DNA from 2 places in the Terribacillus aidingensis genome. Region 2 is predicted to be linked to the other one. Evidence: riboswitches for the same ligand, from Rfam matches in the RefSeq annotation. Region 2 holds a riboswitch; the other holds the start of a gene.
The links. A riboswitch is a leader RNA that binds a small molecule or an ion and turns the genes downstream of it on or off. The one in region 2 is predicted to bind cyclic di-GMP.

Region 1: it holds a riboswitch for cyclic di-GMP, as region 2 does, so the genes downstream of both, ABXS78_RS05125 (HD domain-containing phosphohydrolase) here and ABXS78_RS02885 (hypothetical protein) in region 2, are expected to answer to the same signal.

What each region holds. Positions count from the first base shown of each region.
Region 1 covers NZ_CP159996.1:931,742-939,800, reverse strand. The annotation lists gene ABXS78_RS05145 (lamin tail domain-containing protein) at 1-190, opposite strand, end outside; gene ABXS78_RS05140 (LysR family transcriptional regulator) at 348-1,232, opposite strand; gene ABXS78_RS05135 (sulfite exporter TauE/SafE family protein) at 1,339-2,109, shown strand; gene ABXS78_RS05130 (PrkA family serine protein kinase) at 2,150-4,045, opposite strand; gene ABXS78_RS05125 (HD domain-containing phosphohydrolase) at 4,142-5,164, opposite strand; cyclic di-GMP riboswitch class I at 5,219-5,304, opposite strand; partial or broken gene ABXS78_RS05120 (helix-turn-helix transcriptional regulator) at 5,376-5,579, opposite strand; gene trmL (tRNA (uridine(34)/cytosine(34)/5-carboxymethylaminomethyluridine(34)-2'-O)-methyltransferase TrmL) at 5,742-6,215, opposite strand; gene ABXS78_RS05110 (amidase domain-containing protein) at 6,271-7,122, opposite strand; gene nfsA (oxygen-insensitive NADPH nitroreductase) at 7,368-8,059, shown strand, end outside.
Region 2 covers NZ_CP159996.1:511,063-519,121, forward strand. The annotation lists gene ABXS78_RS02875 (HAMP domain-containing methyl-accepting chemotaxis protein) at 1-276, opposite strand, end outside; gene ABXS78_RS02880 (hypothetical protein) at 641-829, shown strand; cyclic di-GMP riboswitch class I at 1,421-1,507, shown strand; gene ABXS78_RS02885 (hypothetical protein) at 1,614-1,982, shown strand; gene ABXS78_RS02890 (hypothetical protein) at 2,025-2,735, shown strand; gene ABXS78_RS02895 (methyl-accepting chemotaxis protein) at 2,780-3,904, shown strand; gene ABXS78_RS02900 (pyridoxal-dependent decarboxylase) at 4,191-5,825, shown strand; gene ABXS78_RS02905 (HAD hydrolase-like protein) at 6,111-6,422, opposite strand; gene ABXS78_RS02910 (hypothetical protein) at 6,349-6,843, opposite strand; gene ABXS78_RS02915 (MFS transporter) at 7,023-8,059, shown strand, end outside.

The DNA of each region.
Region 1 (8,059 bases), 420 kb from region 2:
CATTATGTACTTCGATAAAAGATAAACCATTAGCACCTTGTTTCTCGCTGCCGTAGACTTCTGTGATAGAAACCTTTTCTTCCCTAATCTTTTCCTCTGCATTTACGGCTGGAATGGATGCGGGTACAACTGTCTGCATGAGCAGCAAACATGCGCTGAGACCAGCAGCCATTCGATATGAACGCTTCATATAGCTCCCCCTATCTTTTATCGGGATTGTCTCCCCGCATTCATTCTAGAGTTTATGTATTAAGGATCAATGAAGAGATTGTAAATTGTTGTCATAACACTTCGACAAAATATGCTAAAGTGTTAATCAGAAAAAAATAAAGCGACATCAAGCCGCTTTATTCTCCAAATTTTGTTGAGTACGTGATAATCTGTTCAATAAAATGCTCACTTGCAGGAGATCGTACACTTCCCTCGCGCCAAGCCACACCAATTTGCCTTTCTGTCGGTTCGATGAGCGGGATGCTTCTGACATGATGCATATGAAGTGCCTCCAAGGATGGAAGCAGGGCAATGCCCTGTCCTGCCGCGACAAAACCCAGAATTGTCATCATATCCTCACTTTCGAACGCCACTTTCGGTTCCAATCCATATTTTTCGACTATCTGTTCAAACATCATCCGGGCACTGTAGCCTGGGCGAATAAGCAGAAAGGGCTCGTCTTCTATCTGCTTTAATCCCAGCTGCTCTTCATTTGCGAGCGGGTGTGTATCAGATACATATACATAAAGCTGATCTGTCCACAGCTTTCGCCAGGATAGCCCTTCTACCCCTTGATCCATATTACAGATACATAAATCAAGCTTCCCTTCCCTTAACTGGTTGATCAGCTCTTCCGTTGAGCCTTGGTTCAGAGAGAACTCGACGGAAGGATATATCTCTTTATATTGCTTCAACAGTCGGGGGATATGCTGGAGTCCCTGCGATCTCATAAATCCAAGCGTAATTTCCCCATACTGCGGATCCTTCATTTTCCGTATGTGTTTTTCAGCCTTGTCCATTTCTTCTAATATTTTGACTGCATGTATATAAAAAGCTTCCCCGTACAGGCTGCGAACAATTCCTCGACCCCTTTTCTCAAAAAGCTGGACTCCCAGTTGCTCCTCCAGCTTCTGAATCGACCGGCTCAAGGCAGGCTGAGAGATGGCTAAAGCCTTTGCTGCCTGAAGATAGTGCTCCCGCTCCGCTACTTCCTTGAAATAAACTAACTGCTGCCATTCCATAAGCTAAACCATACCTTTCCTGCATGTTTTATATGTTATTTATGCATTATACAATACCATTTCAGTATGGTTAACTAAAAGTACAACAAGAAATGAGGGAAGTAGTATGGCTATTGAAATTATCCTTATCATGATTGCCGCGGGTCTTATCGTCGGCTTTGTCGGTGCCGGGGGATCTGGGTTCATCATCAGCATCCTGACAGTGCTGTTCGGTTTCCCGATTCACGTAGCGTTAGGCACTGCTCTTACATCAATGCTGTTTTCATCATTCTCGGGTGCAGTCAGTCACTACCGGGAAGGAAATGTCACTTTGCGGGCTGGTTTGATCATTGGTATTTTCGGTGCAGTTGGCGCCTTCATCAGTTCTCATTTTTCCGGAATCATCCCGGAAGATATCCTGAATTACCTTACAGCCGGAATGCTCGTATTATCGGGTGTAGTTCTATGTATTCGTCTTTTGCTGATGGGCAAACCTTCCAACAAAGAAAATACAGTAAGTGCATTCATCTACCAGAACAAACTTGTTTATTTCATTTCCGCTGCATTGCTCGGTATTATTACAGGTGCACTATCCGGATTGTTCGGTATAGGTTCTGCTCCATTCATCCAAATTGGACTGCTTATCCTGCTCGGACTGTCCGCGCAGCAATCAGCAGGCACAACGATGATGATCATTATTCCAATCGCCTTGGCTGGCGGAGTCGGCTATGCACAGCTCGGTTTCCTTGATATCAAATTACTATTGGAAGTAGTTGCAGGAACGATGATCGGTTCCTATGTCGGAGCCAAATTCACAAAACGTGTTCGTCCAGTCTACTTGAAGACAGCGATGGTATTGCTTCCGATATTTGCAGGTTTCTTACTATTATCTGCATAAATCACATAAATAAGCCGCCGGGATCCCGGCGGCTTATCTATTATCTGTTCAACAAACTTCCTACATAGCGGAGCAGGTCGTTTGCCGATGTGGAATTATAATCATATTCATCGATCAATGTTGCGACTACTTCATTCATTTTCTTCAACTGCTGCTCATCTGGCGTTTTTGTGGACGTTGTGATCTTTACTACATCCTTCAGATCAGCAAACAGCTTTTTCTGGATTGCTTCCCTAAGCCGTTCATGGGATTGATAGTCGAACTTTTTCCCTTTACGTGCATACGCCGAGATTCGGATAAGGATTTCTTCACGGAAAGCTTTCTTCGCATTCTCCGAAATCCCAATTTGCTCCTCGATGGAACGCATCAGCTTTTCATCAGAAGGCATTTCCTCCCCTGTCAGCGGATCATGCAGTTTTGTCTTATTACAATAAGCTTCTACATTATCCAGATAGTTATCCATCAATGTTTTAGCTGATTCTTCATAAGAATAGACGAATGCTTTCTGTACTTCTTTCTTCGCAATTTCATCATATTCCTTACGTGCTACTGCGATGTAGTTCAAGTAACGTTCGCGGTCTTCTTTCGATATGGATGCATGACTGCTAAGGCCATCCTTCAAGGAACGAAGTACATCCAATGCACTGATCGAACGCATTTCCTTTTTAATGATCGTACTGGAAATTCGGTTGATCACATAGCGCGGATCAATGCCGCTCATCCCTTCATCGCTGTGTTCTTTTTTCAGTTCCTGGATATCTGCGTCGCTGAATCCTTCCAGCTGCTTCCCATTATAAAGATGCATTTTCTTCAGCAGGCTGATACCGCCTTGGTTCGATTCTTTCAATCTCGTAAGAATTGTGAACATCGCAGCAATCTTCAGTGTGTGCGGTGCGATATGGACATCCTTAATATCACTTTCCGAGATCATCTTCTGATAGATTTTCTCTTCTTCATCCACCTTAAGATTATAAGGAACCGGCATGACGATCATCCGGGAATGCAATGCTTCATTCTTCTTATTGGAAATAAATGAACGATACTCTGATTCGTTCGTGTGCGCCACGATTAATTCATCCGCACTGATTAACGCAAAGCGGCCGGCTTTGAAGTTGCCTTCCTGCGTCAATGAAAGCAAATGCCAAAGAAACTTCTCGTCGCATTTCAGCATTTCCTGAAATTCCATCAAGCCGCGATTGGCTTTGTTGAGCTCTCCGTCAAAGCGATAAGCCCTGGGATCCGATTCTGATCCATATTCCGCGATTGTGGAGAAATCAATGGAACCAGTCAAGTCGGCAATATCCTGTGATTTTGGATCGGAAGGACTAAATGTACCGATTCCTGATCGTTTATCTTCGGAAAAGAAAATCCGTTCAACAATGACATCTTCTATTCTTCCATCATACTCTTCTTCCAGACGCATTAGATTTAATGGGGAAAGATTCCCCTCAATCCGGATTCCATATTCGTCCTCGAATTCCTTGCGAAGATGAGCAGGAATAAGATGGAGCGGATCCTCATGCATCGGGCAGCCTTTTATGGCATAAACTGCACCCTCATCTGTCAGTGTATATTCCTCCAGCCCACGTTTGAGCAGGCTGACGAGCGTGGATTTCCCTCCGCTTACCGGTCCCATGAGCAGAAGAATCCGTTTGCGTACATCCAGTCTCCGAGCTGCCGGATGGAAGTATTCTTCTACCAGCTTTTCAAGCGGTTCTTCCAAACCGAATAATGCATCCTTGAAGAAGCTATATTTTTTCACACCATCTTCTTCTTCAATGCCTTTATGCTTGATCATATTATATACACGGGAATGTGCAGATTGAGCAAGATAAGGCCGGTCTTTCAACAAACGCAGATAATCAGCGAGCGTTCCTTCCCAGTGGAGCTTCTCTTGTTCCTGGCGATACTGCTGTACCTTATCCAATATATTCATCATTCATTAACCTCCCAGGCATTGTTAAACAAAAGGCGATTACCTTAATGTATGCCCAGGGTTTGGCTATCATGCCAGCAAATCCATAAACGACGCTTACGGCTTCTGCTTCCATCCTATTTCCATATACGATTCATTCGTATATTTATCCAGCATGACATCATCAAGCTGAATTGTTTTCTTATCATTAGGGAAAATATGCATAAGCTGTGCCAGTTTCTTCACTATTTTCTTTGGATATGCTTCCGACATTTCCAGCATCAGCTGAATAGCTTCTGCTGCAGGAAGGACTTCCCGATAAGTGCGGGAAAGGGTCAAAGCAGAAAACGTGTCGACGACAGCTAATATTTGCAAATCCACTCCTAGTTCCGGCAAATAAGCACCATCCGGATAGCCTTGTCGATTCAGCCGTTCGTGATGACTTCGCGCATAGCGGCCGAGTAAAGGCTCACCTGCCTGATGCAGGAGTGTCTCTCCTTTGACCGTATGTGTTTGTACAATCTCATATTCCTCTTTTGTCAGTGACGTTGTTTTATCAAGAATTTCCCGAGGTATATCAAGCTTGCCGATATCGTGAAATAAATATCCTGTTGCACAAAGATCCAGCTGAACGACATTCATATGATAAGCGAGCATCGTGCCGATCACAAAAACGTCCAAGGAATGGATGAAAGCGTACGGATCTCTTTGCTCAAGCATATGCCAAAGACTGCTTCTTCCCATCGTCTTCAGGCTTTTGATATACAAATCCTTCAAGAAACGGATGCTTTCTTCCTCATAAAGCAGTTTTCCATAGCGGTACTCAAAAGCGATATAAGATAGATTTGTGTAAAAATGCTTTTCCATACTCCGCTTATATGTTGCTTGATGATCCATTTCTTTCTCTTGCAGCTGCAGGATCATCTGCTGGAGACGATCAGCCTTACTGAATAGATCAGCAGTTTCCTCTTCCGCCGTTTCCACGATGACGGACGGCACTCTGTTGTGCTTCAGCCGTTCCAGTAAAGCTGCAGTAATGACTGTTCCTTTATCCAGTTTTGTCTTGTCTGCCAGAACAATGTCACTGCCCAAAAAATCACCTAGTAGTATATCTTGGATGCGTTTACGTTTTAAGATCAATTTCATTCTCCTTTTTCAAAAAAAGCTGCCACATCTGGCAGCCTGAGAATCCATTTTCGCAACTGGCTGGCATAGAATCTCATTCCTTAGCCCCTCAAGTTTTGCGTAACTGCCTTTCAACAGTGCTGCCGTATATGTATGTAATTGTTTCCTGGTTGTGTTCTGCTGACAAATCAAGCAGCTTATAATAGTCCTCTTTTGTTGGCAGAAGGTCCACCATTTCCACATTCAGTGCTATCGCCAACTTACTGATGCCCACAAAAGAAATATTTCGCTTACCGTTTTCAATATCGGAGTAGTACGATCGATTAAAACCCGCCATGCCAGCCAATTCCTCCTGTGTCAGCATCTGTTTTTTTCTCAGATATCGAAGCTTATCCCCAAATGCCCGAAGCAATAGCGTGTAATCTCTCATATTATTCATGCACTCCATTATACCTCGTTACCTCAGTAAATCCACCGGATATAAGTGACATTAGTATAATGCTACCAAATAAAACAGGTTAAAGTACTATATTTACTCCCTTTCATCCATGTCTAAACAACTATAAAAAATAAACTGCACACAAGGTGCAGTTTAGGATAACCCATCGAAGCCCTGCTGACGAAGAGCTTCATAAATGATAATTGCAGCAGTATTAGACAGATTCAAAGATCGAACTTTATCTGTCATATGAATACGAAGGCATTGCTCCTCTTTTCCTACTAGCAAATCCTTTGGAATGCCAGTCGACTCCCGTCCGAAAACGAATAGCAGATCTTGATCTGTGTTACTGAAATCATAATCTGAATAATGCTTGGTACCGAAGTTTTCTATATAATAAAAGACACCTTCCGGAAATTTTTCATATAACTCTTCTATACTATCGTAGTAATGGATATCCACGTCATGCCAATAATCCAATCCTGATCTTCTCAGCATTTTGTCATCCGTCGAGAAACCAAGCGGACGAATCAGATGCAAAGCCGTATCTGTCGCAAGGCAGGTACGAGCAATGTTCCCTGTATTAGCTGGAATTTCTGGCTGGAATAGTACGATATGTCTTGGCATATACTTTCACCTCTGCTTTTCTACTTTCAACCTTACCAGTATAGCATAGCAGAGATCATAGCCCAATCTGGAAAAATTTATATACAACGTTCTTTGTATATGCCGGGGAATCAACGTAAGCCCAATGACGCATTCTGCTGTTGGCAGTATGAGCATTCACCAATGGCTCACCCTGCGCGTTCCGGGCTACCACTATCGTATTGTGATTGTAGTTCCCATCACCCTCAAAATCATAGCAAATCACATCCCCAGGCCGCAGCAGTCTTGCATCGGCTACTTCCTTGCCTCGTAACCCTTGTTTTGATCCGCTCAAATACCACCGCAAAGCATTCGCCACTGTAAAACTATAGCTCCAATTTTCTCCATTAAACCACCATCCTGAATTCCGATCCGGTTCTCCCCGCATTGGTGCTCCGCCCGCCCGCAGGCACTGGGAAACGTAATTTGTACAGTCTACTTCAAATTTCTTATAGGCAGGGTTATAATCATTCCACCATCGCTCGGCATACTGAACCGCCGCTCGTCTGTCGTAGGTGAATTGCCGGTCAAAATCCTGATCATTGCTTTCATAGACGACAAGTCCCTGGACATGAGGCTGAACAGCATCCTCTACTCGCTCATCATGAATAATCTGCCCATCACGCATACGTGCTATATGTGTATGCACTTCTTCTTCATGATACGTAGCATGCTGCTTATGCACGAGAAAAGTTGCACATAAGCGGTAGGTAATGATATCTTCTTCCCCATCATGCTCTTCGCTCAGGATTATTCCTTCTCCTCGAATCTGGGCAACCTTCGCTCCATCCTTTTCATGGGAAGCAATTCGGTTTACGAGCCAATTCCCAGCTTTCTTCCCGTCGACTTCCTGCATCCAATAATCCGCCAGCTGTTCACTCTTCCCCATCTCTATCCCTCCTGTTCTTCCTTCGATATGACATGGCATATCCCCGCAGGAGGAGCAAGCCTCCTACTACGAATACGGATAAAATAGTCATGAATGTCTCCATGCTCCCACCTCACTTGTATGTATGTAGAATCATGACAGTATATGCTTCATCAGCTTGACTGATTCTATTTATGAAAGCGCAAACATTTTTAGTTACAAATGTGACAAATTTGTGTATCCTTATAAAAAAGGGGGAGAATACGATGTCTGATGTTTTGCAAACCATCCTTAGCCACAAATCAGTAAGATCATTTACGACCGAGCGCCTTACAGAGGAACAGATAAAGGAACTTGTCTCCGCTGCTCAAGCAGCATCCACGTCGAGCTTCCTCCAGGCCTATTCGATCATTGGTGTGAGCGATCCTTTAGTGAAAAAGGAGCTTAGCACATATGCTGGCAGCCAGGAGTACGTCGTTAATAATGGCCACTTCTTTGTTTTTTGTGCTGATTTCTACCGCCATAAGGAAATGGCTAAAAATTTGCGAGCCGATATTTCCGAAACGATTCAAGGCACGGAAGCTTTGCTGATCGGTACTATCGACGCCTCACTGGCCGCCCAAAATCTAGCCATTGCAGCAGAATCGATGGGATTGGGCATTTGTTACATAGGCGGGCTCCGAAATAATCTGGCAGGCGTTTCTGCAAGCCTCGGCGTACCTGCACATGTATTGCCGCTGTTCGGGATTGCCGTCGGTTATCCGGAGAAAGTAAATGAAAAGAAACCACGGCTGCCGTTCGGAAGTGTATATCATGAAAATAGATATAATGTGGATAAAGGCATGCTGAATGCCCAGCTGGAGGAATATGACCGTACTATTCAATCATATTATGTGGATCGGACTGTAAATAGCCGGAAGACAACCTGGACCGAGCAGACGACAGATAATCTTCGTAT
Region 2 (8,059 bases):
CAATTCATCTAAAGTTGAGAAGATATCCTCGGATTTCTCTTCCATTCCATCAGAGAAATCCTGTTCGCCAGTGATGAGAAAACCTCTTTCATCATTCGATAAGCCAGCTAGTCTATACTGGACATGTTTGATTTTGTTTTGAAACTCCATTTTATCCTTTAGGATATCATTCTTCTCTGTAATGGAAGAATTGATGAAGATGGAGGAAACCCCAATTAGTAATAAGGAAAATATTAAAATTGAAATTATACCAAGAAGTTTTGTTTTGATTTTCACGATTAAATTCCTTTCTAATAAAAAAAGCTCTACATATTAATTAGCTGCTTAAAACTATTAAGGCTCCCAAACCAAGATATTTCTTTCTGATTAATTAATATGCACGGTATATATATCGACCAACCTAGGCAATCTTAAAGGCTCTTACGAGATATAACAAGAGAGCTAGGTGTTTCAGTTGAATTAAAAAGCTACAGATTAATCTGTAGCTCACTAAAATTGTTAAATAACTGCCTCTTTCATGTCGATTAGCGTCAATAATGATCGTTCTCATTAACAGCCTGTTTACAATGAATTGACCTCTTCTTAACAGTCCTCTGGTATCTTACTTATGTACCTTAATTTTCTAAAGGGAGAGGTTTCAATGCTGAAAAAATGGATGGTAGCATTGGGAATGGTTTCAGTTCTTATGTTGGCGGCATGTAATGATGGTGACGATGAAGATCCAGCTGATGATGAGCAAATGGAGGAACAAGAGCAAGAACAGGAACAAGATCAAGATCAAGAGCAAGATACTGATGATAGAGAAGAAGATACAGATCAATCTGAATAATATATAGTGGCTGAAAGGCGTTCCTTTGTGGTTCGCCTTTTTTAAATTCAGTACTACATGAACACCCATTTAGAATTAAAGTGGTGCACTATAAAAACATTCTTTTATTAGTGAAAGTAATGAGTGGTAGGAATAAGACATATAGGCAGTTACTAGCCTCTCAAGTGTACAGCTTTACAAGAGGCAATTTTTTCCGTTTTGAAAAAAGCTAATCGAGTAGTACCCAGCCAATTGAGATTGAGAAACAGAGGTGAGATTTTTTGGTTAACAATTATATTTGGAATATTGATTAAATGTTTGTATGGGGACTCTCTTATTCTTTTGAACTAGCTGGAACGATACTATATCGTGAACATCTTTAAACATTTAACAATTTCTATTTAAATTGTCTGTAGTTGACCGATATAAGGGAGGCAGGTGGTTTTAATGCATAGTAAATAAGACCTTCGAAAACATCCTTTAAGTGGTGGTTGATGAATTAATATACCTATAAATAGGGGAATTAGTTATAATTAGACAAGAAAATATGAGTAATTTATAATGCGAAAGGGAACGTGAAGTTGTGGCGTGGTGTATTTAGAACTATAAATCAAAATTATTAGGCAAACTTATCGAAAGATAGGGACGCAAAGCTACGAGTCTAATATCCGTATGGATAATGATAGTCGGGTTGCCAAGTATGAAATTATATCATTGGCTATCCTTGTCTATATTAGGATAGCTTTTTTCACACTTAAGCGGTAATTATAGTTTTACCAGGCCTATAGAAAAAGGAGCGAACGAAATGATAGTAGTAGATAAAAAGAAGTATAAGATGGCGATTGATGAAAATTCCAAAGAAGTACATGTCCAGGTGCATGGATTAATGAGGGAGGAAGATGCAGAAGGATATATGGTCGATTTGCAGGATACGATCAATAAAGTATCTAGAAAGGATTATACTTTTGTTGTCGATGGAACTCATCAAACACCTGTACCTTCGAAGGTTGTACCGCAGTTGGAACAAACAATGCAATTCTATTCTACTTTAGGTTTTAAAGATACAATTGTAATAAAACCTTCTTCTAAAATCGCTCAAGTGCAAATTAGGAACGCCCTTGAAAGAATTGAATTCACGGGAAGGTTTATGGATAAAGTAAATCATTCTATGTAACATCCGGTTCGCCAAATTTGCAGTGAAAAGGGAGATTAAAACATGCAAGCAACACAGGAATTGTATACATATGAAATTTTAACAAAGAATCAAACAGAAATGATTCAAAAAGCTGCCGAATGTCTTGCCCGTACATTTATTGGTGTAGATGTTGCAGGGAAATGGGTTCAGGAACCGATGGTTGGACAATTAAGTATAGCGTATGAAGATTTCTATGCTTTTACCAAGGATTATTTGGATTCAACTGTAGACCAAGGATATTGCGCAGTCGCTCTAGACACTGATAATCATGTTGTAGGTGTACTTGCCGGTGATACCAATGCACCCGAAATTATCGGAGAGGATGTATTCGAAGGTTCTTTCTATGATATGAATGTTATTCTTCACGTACTGGAAGACGTAGATAAACGCTTTATCGAAGACTATAAAAGACGTAGCGGAAAAGATATTTCCGATGGGGATATGTTGCACCTATTTATGTTGGGCGTGATAGCTGAACAAGAGCGTCATGAAGTAATTAAGCAATTAGGAAATAGATTGATTACAAAAGCAGCGAAGCAGGGGCTGAAGGCAGTAGTGGGCGAAGCGACAAACCCTAAATCGATTCGTGTGATGGAAAAATATCACAACATGAAAAAATACCAAGATATCGAAGGTAATCATATTGTTCATATGTATAAAGACAATAGCAAACTGCAAGCCATTCCTGCGAATGTAGCTGATGGAACATACATTATTATAAGAGAACTATAAAAATATAATTCTGATTGAAACAGAAAGTAGGAGTTTAATTTATCATGGAATTTTACTTGATAGGAATAATAGTCATTCTATTGATAGCTTTAGGTTATTTTGCTTATCAATATGTTGCACTGAAACGTCGTGCACAATTTAACACTTCAGGCAGTGGCGATGAAATTATTTTAAATCGCACTGGGAATGAGCAGCAGCTTGAGAACTTCAGCCATATAGAAAAGAAACTACTATCGTTATCAAAAGATGTGAATGAAAAAGGCGTAAATCTTGCGGAAACAGGTGAATATGCTTCTGAACAAGCTGATATTGTCAGAGCAGCAATTGACGAGGTAGGCAGAGGATTAGAGAAACAATTAGTAGCCACAGAAGAAAGTGCTGCCTCCATGGAAGAAATGACACAAGCGATAGAAAATTTATCAGTTAGATCTAATCAGATTTCAGAACAATCCATTACTACGCTAGAATTAACGCAGCAAGGAAATGAGAAACTAAAAGATTCCTTGGTAAAGATGGATCAATTTAATCAAACAGTAAATACAACCTCTAATGCCATAAACAAACTTGGAGAAAAATCTTATGAAATCAGCAGTATTGTTAAGGTGATTACAGAGATCTCTGAACAAATTAATCTGCTGGCGCTGAATGCAGCGATAGAAGCTGCTCGAGCAGGCGAAAATGGTAAAGGATTTGCTGTTGTTGCAGATGAGGTAAGAAAATTAGCGGAACAAACTCGCCAATCTACTTCAGAAGTATCACATATCGTGAAAAATATACAAGAAGAAACAGCTATAGTGGTTAAGTCAATGAACCAGGGGACCGAAGAATTTAAAGATACGAATGCAGACATTTTAGAGGTTGGAAATATGTTCGAAAAGATACTATCTACTACAAAAATTATTGCTGAAAACAACGAGAACTCTTCTGCAAACACAGAAGAATTATCTACTGCTTCACAACAGATCATGACAACAATCGTTGAGATTGCATCTATCTCACGAGAATCGGTGGAGATGTTTGAGGAACTAATTGAGATTAATGATGAGGAACTTCATACGATACAAAACCTGGTTGAGAAAGCAAGAAATCTTATAAACCACAAAAACGTAGTAGGCGAACTACTAAAAGAGAATGATGATGTTAAAGCAGAGGAAGTAAAAGCGAGTTAAAAATGCCAGAATAAAAGGTCAAGGTAGCAGTTTGACAATATTCGCCTTACCGAATGAAAATATAAGGCTTCTCCATAATTTATCTAATATGGGATGATCCCCTTTTAGTAAACAGATTAAAGAGAGCATTCTGATCTGTTTATTAAGGAGGGGATCTTTTTCTTATGAGAAAATTACTTGCGCTTGTCTTAATTTGTTCTTATAGCTAACAATCCCCTTTTCTACCTAATACATAAAATCGCAATCAGTAATTTCTATAATTATTTAGACATTAGGAGGTAAAATAATGAAGGAAATTCAAAAATTATATCCTAGTATGGACGGGAATGACTTTCAAAGAGAGGAATTATTGTCCTTTTTTAAGTCGATTTTAACAAAAATAGATGAATTAAAAGATCCTAACAAACTAACGCTAGGAGAAATGCCTGAGTACACGGAGGATTACTATAATCGCGTTATTCAAAAGGCGTCTGTTCCAAATACAGGAGTGTCGATGGAGGAAGTGGTTCAGGAGCTTCTAAAATTAGTAGAAGGGCACCGGTTCGTCAATCGAAACTATGTAGCCAATGCAGCTCCCCTTCCCAATATTGCTAGTATCCTTGGTAATCTGGTAATGGTTTTAGTTAATGGTAATAATCTATGGGATGTGGAGGGACCAGCAGCAGCAAAAGCAGAAGTCGAAGTAGCTGCAATGCTATCCAAACTTATCGGATACGATGAAAGCATCAGCGCAGGATATACAACATGGGGAGGACAAGGGGCTGTCTTTAACTCTTTACGTCTTGCCATTGCCCGTTACGAGCCGTTCTCTAATCAAAATGGTGTACCGCAAAATCTCTATTGTTTCTGTTCAGAGCTATCACACTACAGTCTGCTTAAATCTGTAGAAGCAACTGGGATTGGCATAGAAAACATGATTCGAGTGAAAGTTAATGCTGATCATTCAATCAATCTAGAAGATTTAAAAGAAAAAATGGAGCATATTATTGCAAAAGGCGGTGTTCCGCTTTATGTCCTTGCCACAATGGGAACTACTGATACATTTGGGGTTGATGACATTAAGGGGATTAAGCATATAGCGGTAGAAATGGAACGCACCTATGGCATAGATCCAATTTATATCCATGCAGACTCTGCTATGGGGGGCATGTATACTTTCTTTAATAATTACAGCTTTGAAAGCAATACTTTGCAATTTACAGACAACGTTATTGAGGTATTGAAATCCTATCAACAAAAATTTAAAAATATAAATCTTGCAGATAGTATGGTCTTTGATTTCCATAAGCTTGGACAAACGCCATATATCACAAGTTTATTTTTAATCAAAAACAAAGAGTATCTTAAGAATGTTGATTTAGATGCAGTAGAAACGCCGTATGTTGGGAATCGCGGTTATGGTAGTTATCATACAGGTTACACGCTCGAATGCTCGCGAATGGGAAGTGCTTTGGCGATTTATGCATCTTTACTAGCATTTGGAATTGAAGGCTATCAAAAGCTTTTAGCCAATTATATTCATGTTAATATTGCATTTAGAGAGACACTAAAAAGGGAATTTCCGAATGTGGCAATCACGAATGAGGTTTCTCCTATTACAACATTCCGTTTTTATCCTGAGAAGAATAAATGGAATGGTGAATTGAATGGACTGTTAACTATAGAAGAAATGACGGAAATTAATCAATTTAATGACGGGTTTGCAGAGATGATTGGAGCCGAACGAGATACCGTCTACTTTGGATTTACAAAAAAGCAGCGTCTCGTGGAAGCAGCAAACTCAAACAATCGAATATCCATATATGCGCATAAATTTTTTGCAATCTCGCCATACTCGACAATAGAAGAAGTCGACCGTTATGTTGGATTCTTAAAAGAACACTTAGACTTATTTATGAAGACGACAGTAGTACAAGTATAATTGTAAGATTCTGTTCCACTCTCTAACCATTTCTCCTGGTTTATAGGAGAGGGGATCTTTATATTAGGACGTACTATGAAGTAGCTGACAAGTCAGAAGAAACAGCTGGCAGCAGTCCTTACCTTACGTAATATCATTTCTCAAAAAAACATCAAACCTTGACACACTAGGTTTGATGTTTTTTTATCGGAATATGTTATAGATGTATTTAAATTGTTAAATTCAATCGTCCTTATCCCAAACCAAGCTACTACTATTAATCGCATCACTTACGGTACAACATCTTCAAACAGCTCTAATAAATTCTGTATTATATAATTTGGTTCTATTTTTTAAAAACATAGTGCAGGCAGATATACCAGTCAAGACAAGGCAGGTAGGTATGTTATAGCTTTTGCCCATCAAGATATTCGTTTCTAACCGGTCGCTAATGATTAAGCATTTTTCCTTTGAAACATTTAAGTGTTCCAGGATTTTTTGAATGTAATAAGCTGATGGTTTACCGATCACATTATCAACTGTATTATAGACTCTTGCACAGAACAATGACCCAATAAGGAGTGGTTTGAGCAGGGATGCTTTTCGTAGTTGGTCCATAAACAACGATTAAATCACGGTTCGCTGGATTGCCTGTAAAAGCTTGCCCGTTCGTTAATAGAAGCGGCGTAAATTGGGATACATTCAACTTCAATTGCCCATCACTGCTCAACAGCTGATTATCGAAGAAGCTGACCTTTACATTCTGATTCTGGTTTTCCTTCACCATAACTAGCGCTGGAAACTGGGGAGGATAAATAAGAATCGCAGGTGCATCTCCGTCATAATAGCCAGTCACGCGATCGCCTACGGATACCATTGCATGATCCACAAAGTAGGTGGTAGGTAATACAACAAAATTCACGATTGATCCTGATTCATTTTCTAAGGTGAAGAATTTATAACAGCCATCCGCTCGGCCATTTCCCTGGAAATCACTAATCATCGTTACAGTTCCATGGAAGGAATAGAAATTGGTCATATAGATACCTCCATTGTTTTCCATGTACAATATGTAGGTCATTGCCTAATGGATTGTGCGAATGCCTAGAGGAAGATGCTAGCTTCCTTAAATTTAATAACTGTTGCATAAACTTCTTCTTCCGATTGAAAATATTTGTTATGATTAGTTATTGCATCTACTTAGGAAGGATATTTTATGTGAACAGATCTGCAACAAATACGCAAAAACGTTATTATACATTTTTATTGATTCTAGCAATTCTTTTCATTGCTGCTACATTACGTTCACCGCTCACTTCTGTCGGGCCGCTTATACCATTCTTCCGAGAAGAACTGGACGTATCCAACTCCATGATAGGTCTGGTGAATACATTGCCGCTGCTTGCTTTTGGTGTTTTTTCTTCGCTGGTGCCTAAAATATCAAGTAAGTTCGGTATGGAGCTAACGCTGTTAGCAGCGATGTGCATGCTGACTGTAGGTATTTTTATTCGGGCTTTGAGCGGTTTGCCGCTATTGCTATTCGGAACCATTTTACTTGGCATGGCGATCGCTTTTGGGAATGTGCTGATGCCGGGTTTGATCAAGTCTAGTTTCCCTTATCAAATCGGGCTCATGACCGGTATATATTCTGTTTCCATGAATATTTTCGGTGCGCTTGCTTCGGGTATTTCTGTTCCGATTGCCTCTATCCCAAGCTTTGGCTGGCGGAATGCAATGCAAATATGGAGTGTTCTCTCCTTAATAGCAATATTTATCTTATTGCTTCGACTGCCGGCAGCACGTTCGGAGAAAAAGGTATTTGTAAAAGTAGAGAACAAAGCCTCTCGGGGGATATTCAAATCTAAGATTGCGTGGGCCGTAACGCTATTTATGGGTTTGCAATCCTTCATACCGTATAGCTTGTTTACCTGGCTGCCGGATATATTAATGACCAAAGGATTCGATGAAAGTGAAGCAGGCTGGCTCATTGCCATTTATCAGCTAGGGCTGATTCCGACTACATTCATTGCACCTATCATTGCTGGAAGAATGCAAAGCCAGCGGCTAATAGGCTGTATTGCAGGTTTATTATTCTTCTTTGGCTTGTTAGGGGTTACGTTCATTTCGTCTCATCTTATCATCGCACCTCTTATATTAACGGGGGTTGGAGCAGGAACTGCATTCAGCTTAGCTATGATGTTCTTTGTTCTCAGAACCAATTCCATCGCAGAATCTTCCCAGCTATCAAGTATGGC